2 regions of the Pseudomonas sp. LF020 genome follow, and region 1 is predicted to be linked to the other one. Evidence: predicted binding sites of a transcription regulator. Region 1 holds the regulator's gene; the other holds the start of a gene.

Region 1 (7,222 bases):
AGCGGTTGGCGGTGCTCAGCGGGTGGCGACGGCGGGTTTCCGAGAAGCGTTTGAGCAAGGTTTCTTCGTCGGCATCCAGATACAGCACATCACACTGGATGTGTCGGGCGCGGACTTCTTCGAGCAACTCGGGGAAGCGTGACAAATGACTCGGCAGGTTTCGCGCATCGATCGACACAGCCACCAACGGCTGAGCCAGCTCGGTATGAATCAGGGCGCGTTCGGCGAGTTCCGGCAGCAGACCGGCCGGCAGGTTGTCGATGCAGTAGTAGCCGTTGTCCTCAAGAACATTCAGGGCGGTACTTTTACCCGAGCCGGAGCGGCCGCTGACGATGATCAAACGCATGATTAGTGACCGTTCTGCTCGCTCAGGACGACCTGATACAAGGCTTCATTGCTCGGTGCGCTACGCAGTTTTTCGCGCACTTCCTTGCGGTCGAGCATGCTGGCGATCTGGCGCAGTAATTCCAGATGAGCATCGGTGGCCGCTTCCGGGACCAGCAAGACAAACAGCAGGTCAACCGGTGCGCCGTCGATTGCATCGAAATCGATGGGCGCTTCAAGGTGCATCAACGCGCTGATAGGCGCTTCGCAGCCTTTGAGACGACAGTGGGGGATGGCGATGCCGTTGCCGAAACCGGTGGAACCGAGTTTCTCACGGGCGATCAGCGCTTCGAAGACATCTTGCATCTCCAGATCCGGCACTTCGCGGGCGATCAGGTTGGCAATCTGTTCGAGGGCTTTCTTTTTACTGCCGCCCGGCACGTTCACCAGGGAACGGCCGGGGGTCAGGATACTTTCAAGTCGGATCATGGGGGTGGGGGTTATCGACCGGTAGCGCCCTGAAGCAGGCTCTGGGTCTTTTCCTTATGCTTTTTGAGTTGTTTATCAAGCTTGTCGGTCAGCGCGTCGATCGCTGCGTACATGTCGGTATGTTCCGCGTTTGCGACGACCTCATTGCCGGGAATATGCAGCGTGGCTTCGATTTTCTGCTTCAGCTTTTCGACGCACATCGTGACTTGCACGTTGGTGATCTTGTCGAAATGTCCCTCAAGCCTCTTGAGCTTCTGCTCAACGTATTCACGGAGAGGTTGGGTAACTTCCAGTTGGTGTCCACTGATGTTGACTTGCATACAGCTTCTCCTTCGTTGCCAGTGCATAAAGCGGCAGGCCGAACAGCCTGCCACTGGAACGCTGTAACGTGGCTTACATCAACCGCTTGCGTTCGCTCGAAGGCGCGATCCCTAGGGATTCACGGTACTTGGCGACGGTGCGGCGAGCCACCTGAATGCCTTGTGCCTCCAGTAAACCAGCGATCTTGCTGTCACTCAACGGCTTTTTCTGATTTTCCGCTGCAACCAGTTTTTTGATGATCGCGCGGATCGCCGTGGACGAGCATTCACCGCCTTCGGAGGTGCTTACATGGCTGGAGAAAAAGTATTTCAGTTCATAAATGCCCCGTGGGGTATGCATGAATTTCTGTGTGGTGACCCGGGAAATCGTCGATTCGTGCATGCCTACCGCTTCGGCGATGTCGTGCAGGACCAACGGCTTCATGGCTTCGTCGCCGTACTCCAGGAAACCGCGCTGATGCTCGACGATCTGGGTGGCCACTTTCATCAGGGTTTCGTTGCGGCTCTGCAGGCTCTTGATGAACCAGCGTGCTTCTTGCAACTGGTTGCGCATGAAGGTGTTGTCGGCGCTGGTGTCGGCGCGACGGACGAAACCGGCGTACTGCGCGTTGACCCGCAAACGGGGCACCGACTCCTGATTCAATTCGACCAGCCAGCGCTCGTTGTCCTTGCGCACAATGACGTCGGGCACCACGTACTCGGCTTCGGTCGATTCGATCTGTGAGCCCGGGCGTGGATTGAGGCTTTGCACCAGTTCGATGACCTGACGCAGCTCGTCTTCCTTGAGCTTCATGCGCCGCATCAACTGGCTGTAGTCACGACTGCCGAGCAGATCGATGTAATCGCTGACCAGACGTTTGGCTTCGTTGAGCCACGGGGTCTTGGCCGGGAGCTGACGCAGTTGCAGCAACAGGCATTCGCCGAGGTTGCGCGCGCCGATGCCGGCGGGTTCGAACTGTTGAATGCGGTGCAGAACGGCCTCGATCTCGTCCAGCTCGATGTCGAGCTCCGGATCAAAGGCGTCGAGGATTTCTTCGAGGGTTTCGTCGAGGTAGCCCTGATTGTTGATGCAATCGATCAGGGTCACGGCGATCAGGCGGTCGGTGTCGGACATCGGCGCCAGGTTCAATTGCCACAGCAAATGGCTTTGCAGGCTTTCGCCGGCGGAGGTGCGGGTGGTGAAGTCCCACTCGTCGTCATCGCTGCTGGGCAGACTGCTGGCGCTGGTCTGGTAGACGTCTTCCCAGGCGGTATCAACGGGCAGTTCGTTAGGAATGCGCTCGTTCCATTCGCCATCTTCCAGGTTGTCCACCGTCGGGGCGGTTTCCTGATAGGAGGGTTCCTGAATGTCGGTGTTGGTTTTTTGTTCGACGTTGTCGGCCAAAGGATCGGTATTGTCGAAGTCGTCGCCTTCTTCCTGGCGTTCGAGCATCGGATTGGATTCCAGGGCCTCCTGGATTTCCTGTTGCAGGTCCAGGGTCGACAATTGGAGCAGGCGGATGGCCTGTTGCAGCTGCGGTGTCATCGTCAGCTGCTGGCCCATTCTCAAGACTAGCGATGGTTTCATGGCAGGGGCTTAACACCTTATTCGCCGGCGCGCATGCGCCATCCACTACAGGGCGCCGGAGCGCCAAACTTAAGCAAATTATATGCCTGAAACTGTCGTGTTTGCCTAGAGCGCTGTAACAATTAAAGCGTATTAAATCCTGCTTGAATCGATACAGCGCCCGGGCGGCTCACCGGGCACTATTCGCTTAGAGGCGGAACTCGTGGCCCAGGTACACTTCCTTCACCAGATCGTTGGCAAGGATGGTCGCCGCATCGCCTTCGGCGATCAGTTGACCGTCGTTGACGATGTAGGCGGTTTCGCAGATATCCAGGGTCTCACGCACGTTGTGGTCGGTGATCAGTACACCGATGCCCTTGGCCTTGAGGTGGTGGATGATCTGCTTGATGTCGCCAACCGAAATCGGGTCGACACCGGCGAACGGTTCGTCGAGCAGGATGAATTTCGGTGCGGTCGCCAGGGCGCGGGCGATTTCCACCCGGCGGCGTTCACCACCGGACAGGCTCATGCCGAGGTTGTCGCGGATGTGGCTGATGTGGAACTCCTGCAGCAGGCTTTCCAGTTCCTTGCGACGACCGGCCTTGTCGAGTTCCGTGCGGGTTTCGAGGATGGCCATGATGTTATCGGCCACCGACAGTTTGCGGAAGATCGATGCTTCTTGCGGCAGATAGCCGATACCGGCCTTGGCACGACCGTGCATCGGCTGATGGCTGACGTCCAGATCATCGATCAGCACGCGACCCTGATCGGCCTGCACCAGGCCGACGATCATGTAGAAGCAGGTGGTCTTGCCGGCGCCGTTCGGGCCGAGCAGGCCAACGATCTGGCCACTGTCGATCGACAGGCTGACGTCGCGCACAACCTGGCGGCTTTTATAGGCCTTGGCCAGGTGTTGGGCTTTCAGAGTTGCCATTACTGGGTCTTCTCGTCGGTTTTCTTCTTCGGCTGGATCACCATGTCGATGCGCGGACGCGCTTCGGTGACTTTGCTACCGGTAGCGCGACCGGCACTGGCCAGCTTCTTCACTGTGTCATAGACGATTTTCTCGCCCTGAGTGGTGTTGTTGTCCTTGTCGACAACCTTGGCCTTGTCGATCAGCACGACGCGGTTTTGCGCGGCGTGGTACTGGATCGTCACGCCCCAGCCTTGTACCGGCTTTTTGTCGCCCTGAGTCTGCAACTGCTCGAAGTAGGCAAGGTTGCCCACCGAGGTCACCACGTCGATATCACCGGTCGGGGTACGGGTGATGGTCACCGTATTGCCCTTAACGATCATCGAACCCTGGGTGATGATCACGTCACCTTTATAGGTGGCGATGCCATTCTTGTCGTCCAGTTGGGCGTCGTCGGCCTGAATGCGGATAGGTTGCTGCTGATCGTTCGGCAGAGCCCAGGCGCTCACGCTTCCCAGTGCTGCGCCCAGACTGAGCAAAATAGGGAGGGTTTTAACGAGCCTCATACTGTCCTCTTACGTTCGATTGCAGGTGTATCCTGCTGTCCTTCAAATACGCCTTCATTCCCACGCCAGTCGATACACCGCCAGCGCCGTCGATTCTAACGGGTTGCTCGGTCTGCGCATATTGCTGCTGAGGGAACACCGTCATGCGTGTGCTGGTGATCAGGGTGTCGCGGTTCTTTTCATCGGTGCGCTTGATGCGTACCGAGTCGATCAATTCTACCTGCGTTCCGTCCGGATTCACTTCGCCGCGCTCGCTGGTCACGTGCCATGGAAACTCGGTGCCGCGATACATGTTGAGGTCAGGTTTGGTGACCAGTGTCACGTCCGTGGCCTTCAGGTGTTCGGCCTTGTCCGAAGTCATTTCATACTGCACTTTGCCGTCCGGCAGGTATTGCAGGGTATGCGTATTGGTGGCGTACCAGTCGATTGCAGTGTCTTCGACCTTGACCGCAGGTTTGTCGAGGAACCGTTCCGGACTGATGTTCCAGTAGCCGACCGCCGCAAACATGGCAGCGATACAGCCGAACAGCAGGAAGTTGCGAAATTTTTTGCTAAACATGGTCTGGCTCACAGGTACGCGGCGTTGGCCGCATCGAGGCGGCCCTGGGCGCGCAGGATCAATTCGCAGAATTCACGGGCGGCACCTTCGCCACCGCGGGCCCGAGTGACGCCATGGGCGTGTTCGCGCACGAAATCGGCGGCATTGGCGACGGCCATGCCCAGACCTACGCGGCGGATCACCGGCAGGTCAGGCAAGTCGTCACCGAGGTAGGCGACCTGTTCATAGCTTAGGCCCAGTTGCGCCAGTAGACCGTCCAGAACCACCAATTTGTCTTCGCGGCCCTGAAACAGGTGCGGGATGCCGAGGTTCTTCGCCCGGCGTTCAACCACCGGCGTCTTGCGGCCGCTGATGATGGCGGTTTCGACACCGGCATTCATCAGCATCTTGATGCCCTGGCCGTCGAGGGTGTTGAAGGTCTTGAATTCGCTGCCGTCTTCGAGGAAGTACAGGCGCCCGTCGGTGAGAACGCCGTCGACGTCGAACACCGCCAGTTTGATCGCTTTGCCGCGTTGCAGCAGATCGGTGGTCATTACATCACTCCTGCACGCAGCAGATCGGAGAGGTTGAAGGCGCCGATCGGGCGATCTTCTTCGTCCACGACCACCAGTGCGTTGATTCGGTGGTCTTCCATGATTTTCAGCGCTTCGGCGGCGAGCATCTCGGGCCGTGCGGTCTTGCCGTGTGCGGTCATGACCTGGTCAATGGTGGCGCTGCGGATGTCGATGCTGCGATCCAGGGTGCGGCGCAAATCGCCGTCGGTGAAGATCCCGGCCAGCTTGCCATCGGCTTCAACGATCGCGGTCATGCCCAGACCCTTGCGGGTCATTTCCATCAGCGCGTCTTTGAGCAGGGTGCCGCGCTGCACTTGCGGCAGCTCTTGCCCGGCATGCATGACGTTTTCCACTTTCAGCAGCAGGCGTCGACCCAGAGCGCCGCCCGGGTGCGAAAAAGCAAAATCTTCGGCAGTGAAACCGCGCGCTTCCAGCAGCGCCACCGCCAGGGCATCACCCATGACCAGCGCCGCAGTGGTCGAGGAGGTCGGTGCCAGGTTCAGCGGGCAGGCTTCGTGCTCGACGTGAACGTTGAGATTGACTTCGGCGGCCTTGGCGAGCGGCGACTGCGGATTGCCGGTGAGGCTGATCAACTGGATGCCGAGGCGCTTGATCAATGGCAGCAGGGTGACGATTTCGTTGGTCGAGCCGGAGTTGGAGAGGGCGAGGATCACGTCGTCGCGGGTGATCATGCCCATGTCGCCATGGCTGGCTTCGGCCGGGTGGACGAAAAATGCCGGGGTGCCGGTGCTGGCCAGGGTTGCGGCAATCTTGTTGCCGACGTGCCCGGATTTGCCCATGCCGACCACCACCACACGGCCTTTGCTGGCCAGAATCATCTCGCAAGCGCGTACGAAATCGGCGTCGATATGGGGCAACAAGCCTTGTACGGCTTCCACTTCGAGGCGGATGGTGCGTTGTGCCGATTGAATCAGGTCGCTGGATTGGCTCATGTCAGAAATCGTATAGCCCGATGAAAAGGCGGCGATTATAGCGGTTATGTTGAAAAGCCTCACGCAAGTTCGTCGTGCTTTGTCATTCCTTGTCACCAAAACCCTGAAAAAGCGCGGGCGGGCCTGTCATGTCGCTGAACACAGAGGGGCATGGGCCTTGGGCGCTTGGCCTTTGCAGTGATATAGTTCGCCGCCAGTTCGGCCTGCCCGGGAGGTATGTGCTTTCCAAGGAAAGCCAGGCGTCCGAGTGAGAGGCTGCATCGCAAGGAGTTTAGATGAGTGCCGATAACGCCTACGCGGTCGAGCTGAAGGGAGTCTCCTTCAAGCGCGGTGCGCGCAGCATTTTCAATAACGTCGATATTCGCATCCCGCGTGGCAAGGTTACCGGCATCATGGGACCTTCCGGGTGCGGCAAGACCACTTTGTTGCGCTTGATGGGTGCGCAGTTGCGTCCTTCCAGCGGCGAAGTCTGGGTCAACGGCCAGAACCTGCCGACACTGTCGCGCAGTGATCTGTTCGATGCGCGCAAGCACATGGGTGTGCTGTTTCAGAGCGGCGCGCTGTTCACCGATCTCGATGTCTTCGAGAACGTCGCGTTCCCCCTGCGCGTTCATACCCAATTGCCGGATGAAATGATCCGCGACATCGTCCTGCTCAAATTGCAGGCGGTCGGCTTGCGCGGTGCCATCGAGTTGATGCCCGACGAGCTGTCCGGCGGCATGAAGCGCCGGGTGGCGCTGGCCCGGGCGATTGCGCTCGATCCGCAGATTCTCATGTATGACGAGCCTTTCGTCGGCCAGGATCCGATCGCCATGGGCGTGCTGGTACGCCTGATCCGTCTGCTCAACGACGCGTTGGGAATCACCAGTATCGTGGTCTCTCACGATCTGGCCGAAACCGCGAGCATTGCTGACTACATCTATGTAGTAGGTGATGGTCAGGTGCTGGGGCAGGGCACGCCGGACGAATTGATGAATTCGGGTGAGCCGCGTATTCGC
Region 2 (7,222 bases), on a different contig from region 1:
GCGATGGCGTAGACGTTGCCGTCGATACCCTTGAGCGGGGTCAGCAACAGGGTGCCGCCGCGCAGGCTCTTGGAGTTACCGATCGAAGACACGGTGATGTCGACCTGCTGCCCCGGTTTGGCGAACGCCGGCAGATCGGCACTCACCGACACCGCCGCGACGTTTTTCAACTGCACGTTGCCCGACCCTGGCGGCACCTTGATGCCGAACTGCGAGAGCATGTTGTTGAAGGTCTGCAGGGTAAACGGGGTTTGCGTCGTCTGGTCGCCGGTGCCGTTAAGCCCGACCACCAGGCCGTAACCGATCAACTGGTTGGAACGCACGCCGGAAATGCTGGCGATATCTTTCAGCCGCTCGGCGTGGGCACCAAAGGCTGCGGACATCATGGCCGCCGCCAGCATGAAGCTTTTCAGATTCAACGTAGCCACCTAGAAAGGGAACAGCGGGCTGAGGAAGAAACGGTCGAACCAGCCTGGCTGACTCGCATCGGCAAACGAACCGGTGCCCGAGTAGGTGATGCGCGCATCGGCGACGCGGGTCGACGACACGGTGTTGTCGGTGGCGATGTCATCGGCACGCACCAGACCTGCGATCCGCACCAGCTCGTCGCCGGTATTGAGGGTCATCCACTTCTCACCGCGCACGGCGATGATGCCGTTGGGCAGCACATCGGCCACGGTCACGGTGATCGAACCGGTCAGGGTGTTGCCCTGCGCCGCCTTGCTGTCGCCCTTGGTCGCACGGTCGCCGCTGTAGCCGACGTCCAGGCTCAGGTCATTGCCACCCAACGGGTTGTTGGTGGTGCCACTGCCGCCGAACAGCGAAGTCAGGCCGATGCCGGTCTTGCTGTTCTTGGCCACCTGGGAGTTGGCGTTCTTGCTCGCCTGAGTCTTCTCGTTGAGGGTGATGGTGATGATGTCACCGACCCGGAACGCCTTGCGGTCGCTGTACAGGTTCTGTTCGAAACCGGCCTGATAGATCGAGCCGTTGTTGGCCGCCGCCGGCAATGGCGTGCGCGGCAACACCGGAGCGTAGTAAGGGTCATTGGGCTTGGGCGTCGGTGCGACGCAGCCCGCGAGCGAGACGACCCCACCCAATGCCAGAACAGATACGAAGCGTTTCATGACCCTACCTCACGGTGTTGCTGGCGGCCTCAGGCCGCCCCATAGACTTGATTACAGATTCTGCGTTACGAACGAGAGCATCTGGTCGGCGGTGGAGATCACCTTGGAGTTCATCTCGTAGGCGCGCTGAGTGGTGATCATGTTGACCATCTCTTCAACGGTGCTGACGTTGGAACCTTCCAGGGTGTTCTGCAGCGTGGTACCAAAACCGTTCAGGCCCGGGGTGCCGATTTGCGGCGCGCCGGAAGCAGCGGTTTCCAGGAACAGGTTGTTGCCCACTGCCTGCAGACCGGCCGGGTTGATGAAGTCGGCGGTTTGCAGGTTGCCGATCACCTGAGCGGCCGGGTTGCCTGGCACCGTGATCGACACGGTGCCGTCGGTGCCGACGGTGAAGCTCTGCGCGTTGTTCGGGATGACGATGGCCGGCTCCAGGGCGAAACCGCTGGCGTTGACGATCTGGCCATTGGAGTCGAGGTGGAAGGTGCCGTCACGGGTGTAGGACGTGGTGCCGTCCGGCTGCAGGATCTGGAAGAAACCGCGACCGTCGATGGCCATGTCCAGCGGCTGCTCGGTGGTTTGCAGGCTGCCGGCGGTGAAGTTTTTCTGGGTGCCGACGATGCGCACACCGGTACCCAGTTGCAGACCCGACGGCAGTTCGCTGTCCTGGGTCGACTGGGCGCCTGGCTGACGCTTGATCTGGTACAGCAGGTCCTGGAACTCGGCACGGTCACGTTTGAAACCCGTGGTCGAGACGTTCGCCAGGTTGTTGGAAATGGTGGTCAGGTTGGTGTCCTGGGCGGACAGACCGGTTTTGGCAACCCATAGAGCCGGAAGCATTCGATTCTCCTCGTGCGCCTGTTTTACGGCGCGACGTTCTGATAATTAGCTGATCTGCAAGACCCGAGCCATGGCCTGGTCGTCGTCTTTGGCGGTGTTCATCATCTTGACGTGCAACTCGAACTGCTTGGCCAGAGCCAGCACCGAGGTCATTTCTTCCACGGCATTGACGTTGCTCGACTCAAGGAAACCCGACACCAGTTTGACGTTGGCATCGGCCGGCGCCGGCTGGCCGTCCTTGGTGTAGATCGAGCCATCGAGGCCTTTGTTGAGGTTCTTGATGTCCGGGTTGACCAGCTTGATCCGGTCGACTTCCGCCATGACGCGCGGGCCTTCGCCCATCGCACGAATACTGATGGTGCCGTCTTCACCGACTTCGACCTGCTGCTCCGGCGGCACGGCGATCGGACCGCCATTGCCCAATACCGGCATGCCGTTGCCGGCGCGCAATACGCCGAGGGCGTCGATATTCAGGCTGCCGGTGCGCACGTAGCTTTCACCACCGTTGGGGTTCTGCACGGCAATAAAACCGTTGCCGGTCACGGCCACGTCGAGGTCACGGCCGGTCTGCACCAGCGAACCGGCGGTGAAGTCGGTGGCGGGCCGTTCGCTCATGGCAAACGCACGCGCCGGAAAGCTGTCACCGAACACCGGCATCGAACGCGCCTGCTCCAGGTCGCGCTGAAAACCATTGGTGGAGATGTTCGCCAGGTTGTTGGCATGGGCCTTTTGCGCCAGTGCGTTCTGACTGGCGCCGGTCATTGCCACATAAAGGTACTTGTCCACACTCTTTCCTCTGCATGCCGGACGTTTGCCGCCCACCGCTGTACTGCTGAGCCATAAGCAATTTGCAGACCAACTTTTTTCTGGCGGCTTGCGGCCCGGTAAACAAAGGACTTGCGGGGTTTTGCGGGGGAACTGGAAATGTATCGAAGTCGAAAAACCGGCGGTGTTATGCCGCTAGGCGGCAATCCCGATTTTTGCAGATGGAAAAAGAACCTGTGGCGAGGGAGCTTGCTTCCGCTGGGTTGCGTAGCAACCCCAAACCCATTCAATACGGTGTATCAGACAAACCGCATTGATCCGGTTTACGACTGCTGCGCAGCCGAGCGGGAGCAAGCTCCCTCGCCACAATGGTTACTCGGCAGAATCTTTACCGACTTCGTATTCACGCAGCTTGTTGGCAATGGTGGTGTGCGAAACCCCCAACCGCTTCCCCAGTTGCCGACTGCTCGGGTGCTCGGAATACAAGTGCTCCAGCACCGCTTTTTCAAAGCGCCCGACGATCTCGTCCAGCCCACCCTCCAGCGAGAAATCGCCAAGCGGCTGACGCACGCCGTAGTCCGGCAGGCGGATGTGTTCGACCTTGACCGTGCCACCCTCGCACAGCGAAACCGCCTGGAACAGCACGTTCTCCAGCTGCCGCACGTTGCCCGGCCAGTGATAATGACTGAGGCGATCCATCGCCGCCGGCGCCAGTTTCGGCAGCGAGCAGCCGATCTGTCGGCTGGCCTGATCGAGGAAGTGCTCCACCAGCGGAGTCAAACCGTCGAGGCATTCGCGCAGCGGCGGGATGTGCAGCGACAGCACGTTCAAGCGGTGATACAGATCCTGACGAAACTCGCCGCGCGCGCACAATTCGGACAGGTCGACCTGGGTCGCGCAGATCACCCGCACATCCAGATACACCTCTTCATCACTGCCGACCCGGCGGAAGCAGCCGTCCTGCAGAAAGCGCAGCAGCTTCACCTGCAAGCGCGGGCTCATTTCGCCGACGCCATCGAGGAACAGGGTGCCGCCTGCCGTCAGCTCCAGCAGGCCAAGCTTGCCTTCGGCGCGCGCCCCTTCGAACGCGCCGGGGCCGTAGCCGAACAGTTCGGTCTCGGCCATCGACTCCGGAAGTCCTGCGCAGTTAAGCGCCATCAGCGGCGACTGCCCGCGCGGACTGGCGAGGTGACAGGCGCGGGCGAGCAATTCTTTGCCGGTGCCGGTTTCGCCTTCGATCAATAGCGGCGCATCCAGCGGCGCCATGCGCCGCGCTTCACGCACGACAGCGGCCATTACCTTCGAACTCTGGAAAATACTGTCGAAGCCGCGCAGCTCCTGTTTACGCACGTTATAGATGCGCTCGCCGACGCGATCGGCGCGGTGCAAGGTCAGTACCGCACCGGCCATGGCCTCACTGTCGTCATGTTCCGATTGCAGCGGCGCGATGTCGGCGAGAAAGATGTCGCCCTTGACCTTGACGCGCATGCCGTTGATTCGCGATTTGTTGGCGCGCACCAGTTCCGGCAGGTCGAAATCCTCGGCATAGCGCGACAGCGGAATCCCCGGCACTTCATCCACGCGCACTCCGAGCAACTGCGCCGCCGCGCGGTTGGCAGCAACGATCGAGCCGCCCATGTCGATCGACAGCACCGGGAATTCCAGCGCGCCGAGCAACGCGTTCAGCTCCATGTGCCGACGCTCGCTGGGCATCAGCCCGACGCGCTTGACGCCAAACACCCCGGCAATCGCCTCGAATTTGGGCCGCAGCGCCTGGAACTGGATGTTGATGAGGTTCGGGCAGTGCAGGTAGATCGCATTGCCGTGCTCACCACCGACCTCGCCGCGCGCCACGTTGATCCCGTACTCCACCAACAAGTTGAGGATGTCGCGCAGGATGCCGATGCGGTTTTGGCAGTGGACTTTGATACGCATATGAATGACCCGAAAAATTGGGATTGAACACAACTCCTGTGGGAGCGAGCTTGCTCGCGAAGGCGTCAGCACATCCAACATTGATGTGTCAGACCTAACGCTTTCGCGAGCAAGCTCGCTCCCACAGGGTATTGCGGTGCGCCCGGAACCCATTTTTCTGTCGAGGCGCGCAGATTGTTGTCAAGATTATGTGACAGCCACTGCCGCTTTCAAACCTGAAAATCACCGCAAACGCGAGATACGCGCCAAAGCGTAACGATTTTTTTACGAAATCCAGCGGCTTTTCCTACAAGAAGCACATTCAACCTGCTGCATCCCACCCCGCTCTCAGGTAATTCTGAATCCATCGCTGGACATAACAAGAACGAATTCCCCTAGCAGGAGAGCAGTATGAAGCAGACGCAATACGTGGCCCGCGAGCCCGATGCGCAAGGTTTTATCGACTACCCCGCCGAAGAACACGCGGTGTGGAACACGCTGATCACCCGCCAGTTGAAAGTGATCGAGGGTCGCGCGTGCCAGGAATACCTGGACGGTATCGAAAAACTCGGCCTGCCCCACGACCGCATTCCGCAGCTGGGCGAGATCAACAAGGTGCTCGGTGAGACCACCGGTTGGCAGGTTGCCCGCGTCCCGGCACTGATCCCCTTCCAGACCTTCTTCGAATTGCTCGCCAGCAAACAGTTTCCGGTGGCCACGTTCATTCGTACCCGCGAAGAACTGGATTACCTGCAAGAGCCGGACATTTTTCACGAGATCTTCGGCCACTGCCCGCTGCTGACCAACCCCTGGTTCGCCGAATTCACGCACACCTACGGCAAGCTCGGCCTGCAGGCCACCAAGGAAGAGCGCGTGTACCTGGCGCGCCTGTACTGGATGACCATCGAGTTCGGTCTGGTCGATACCCCGCAAGGCAAACGCATCTACGGCGGCGGCATCCTGTCCTCGCCCAAGGAGACCGTTTACTCGCTGTCGGACGAGCCCGAGCATCAGGCCTTCGATCCGCTTGAAGCCATGCGCACGCCGTATCGCATCGACATCCTGCAGCCGCTGTACTTCGTCCTGCCAAACCTCAAGCGCCTGTTCGACGTTGCCCATGAAGACATCATGGCCATGGTCCGCCAGGGCATGCAGCTGGGGTTGCACGCACCGAAATTTCCGCCAAAACCGAAAGCCGCGTGATCCGCGACTTTTGCTGACAATTGAGTCTGTCAGTCGCCGCCACTTTGGTTTAGCGTGACGGCATTGACGGGCCGATAGTTTCTATAAAAAAAACATACTCGATTTCAGGAATCACACCATGTCCACTTTGAACCAAGCCCACTGCGAAGCCTGCCGTGCCGATGCACCACAAGTCAGCGACGAAGAACTGCCGATCCTGATCAAGCAGATCCCGGACTGGAACATCGAAGTACGCGACAGCATCATGCAGCTGGAGAAGGTCTTCCTGTTCAAGAACTTCAAACACGCACTGGCCTTCACCAACGCCGTCGGCGAGATCTCCGAGGCCGAAGGTCACCACCCGGGTCTGCTGACCGAGTGGGGCAAAGTCACTGTGACCTGGTGGAGCCACTCGATCAAAGGCCTGCACCGCAACGACTTCATCATGGCCGCACGCACTGACGAAGTGGCCAAGACCGCAGAAGGACGCAAGTAATGCACTTCGACGCCATCGGCCGGGTACCCGGCGACCCGATCCTCGGTTTGATGGAGGCCTATGCGCAGGACACTAACCCGCGCAAGTTCGACCTCGGCGTTGGCGTCTACAAGGATGCCCAGGGCCTGACGCCGATCCCCGAAGCGGTGAAAATCGCCGAGGCGCGACTGGTCGAAAGCCAGGACACCAAGACCTACATCGGCGGGCACGGCAATCCATTGTTCGGCAAGGTCGTCAATGAGCTGGTGCTCGGCGCCGACTCGAAGCTGATCGCCGAACAGCGCGCCGGCGCCACCCAGACCCCGGGCGGCACTGGCGCGCTGCGTCTGGCGGCCGACTTCATTGCCCAGTGCCTGCCGGGCAAGGGCGTGTGGCTGAGCAACCCGACCTGGCCGATCCACGAAACTATCTTTGCTGCGGCCGGGGTCAAGGTCAGTCACTACCCCTACGTGGGCAGCGACAACCGACTCGACGTCAATGCCATGCTTGCCGTGCTCAACGAAGTGCCGCAAGGCGACGTGGTGCTGCTGCATGCGTGCTGCCACAACCCGACCGGTTTCGACCTGAACCATGACGACTGGCAGCGCGTGCTCGACGTCGTGCGTCGCCGTGACCTGCTGCCGCTGATCGACTTTGCCTACCAGGGCTTTGGCGATGGTCTGGAGCAGGACGCGTGGTCGACCCGGCTGTTCGCCGCCGAAGTACCCGAGCTGCTGATTACCAGTTCCTGCTCGAAGAACTTCGGCCTGTATCGCGACCGCACCGGCGCATTGATTGTCTGCGCGAAAACCGCCGACAAGCTGACCGACATTCGCAGTCAACTGGCCAACATCGCCCGCAACCTGTGGTCAACGCCACCGGATCACGGTGCGGCCGTGGTCGCGACCATCCTCGCCGATCCGGA

Evidence for each region. The regulator sigma-54, encoded in region 1, starts transcription at its own class of promoters, with help from an activator protein. The targets are predictions, from matches to a motif close to ANTGGCATNNANNTTGCTNT.
Region 2: a site for sigma-54 is predicted at 2,802-2,821, ahead of ACU680_RS19285 (flagellar basal body rod protein FlgF). Genes of this name have one in related genera too.

Annotation. Positions count from the first base shown of each region.
Region 1 is NZ_JBRFIX010000003.1:433,483-440,704, reverse strand. Features, by position in the region: gene rapZ (RNase adapter RapZ) at 1-346, opposite strand, end outside; gene ptsN (PTS IIA-like nitrogen regulatory protein PtsN) at 349-813, opposite strand; gene hpf (ribosome hibernation-promoting factor, HPF/YfiA family) at 825-1,133, opposite strand; gene ACU680_RS09750 (RNA polymerase factor sigma-54) at 1,207-2,700, opposite strand; gene lptB (LPS export ABC transporter ATP-binding protein) at 2,888-3,613, opposite strand; gene lptA (lipopolysaccharide transport periplasmic protein LptA) at 3,613-4,158, opposite strand; gene lptC (LPS export ABC transporter periplasmic protein LptC) at 4,145-4,717, opposite strand; gene ACU680_RS09730 (KdsC family phosphatase) at 4,726-5,250, opposite strand; gene ACU680_RS09725 (KpsF/GutQ family sugar-phosphate isomerase) at 5,250-6,224, opposite strand; gene ACU680_RS09720 (ATP-binding cassette domain-containing protein) at 6,500-7,222, shown strand, end outside.
Region 2 is NZ_JBRFIX010000008.1:84,338-91,559, forward strand. Features, by position in the region: gene ACU680_RS19270 (flagellar basal body P-ring protein FlgI) at 1-401, opposite strand, end outside; gene flgH (flagellar basal body L-ring protein FlgH) at 429-1,124, opposite strand; gene flgG (flagellar basal-body rod protein FlgG) at 1,176-1,961, opposite strand; gene ACU680_RS19285 (flagellar basal body rod protein FlgF) at 2,007-2,747, opposite strand; gene ACU680_RS19290 (sigma-54-dependent transcriptional regulator) at 3,099-4,661, opposite strand; gene phhA (phenylalanine 4-monooxygenase) at 5,052-5,843, shown strand; gene ACU680_RS19300 (4a-hydroxytetrahydrobiopterin dehydratase) at 5,962-6,318, shown strand; gene ACU680_RS19305 (amino acid aminotransferase) at 6,318-7,222, shown strand, end outside.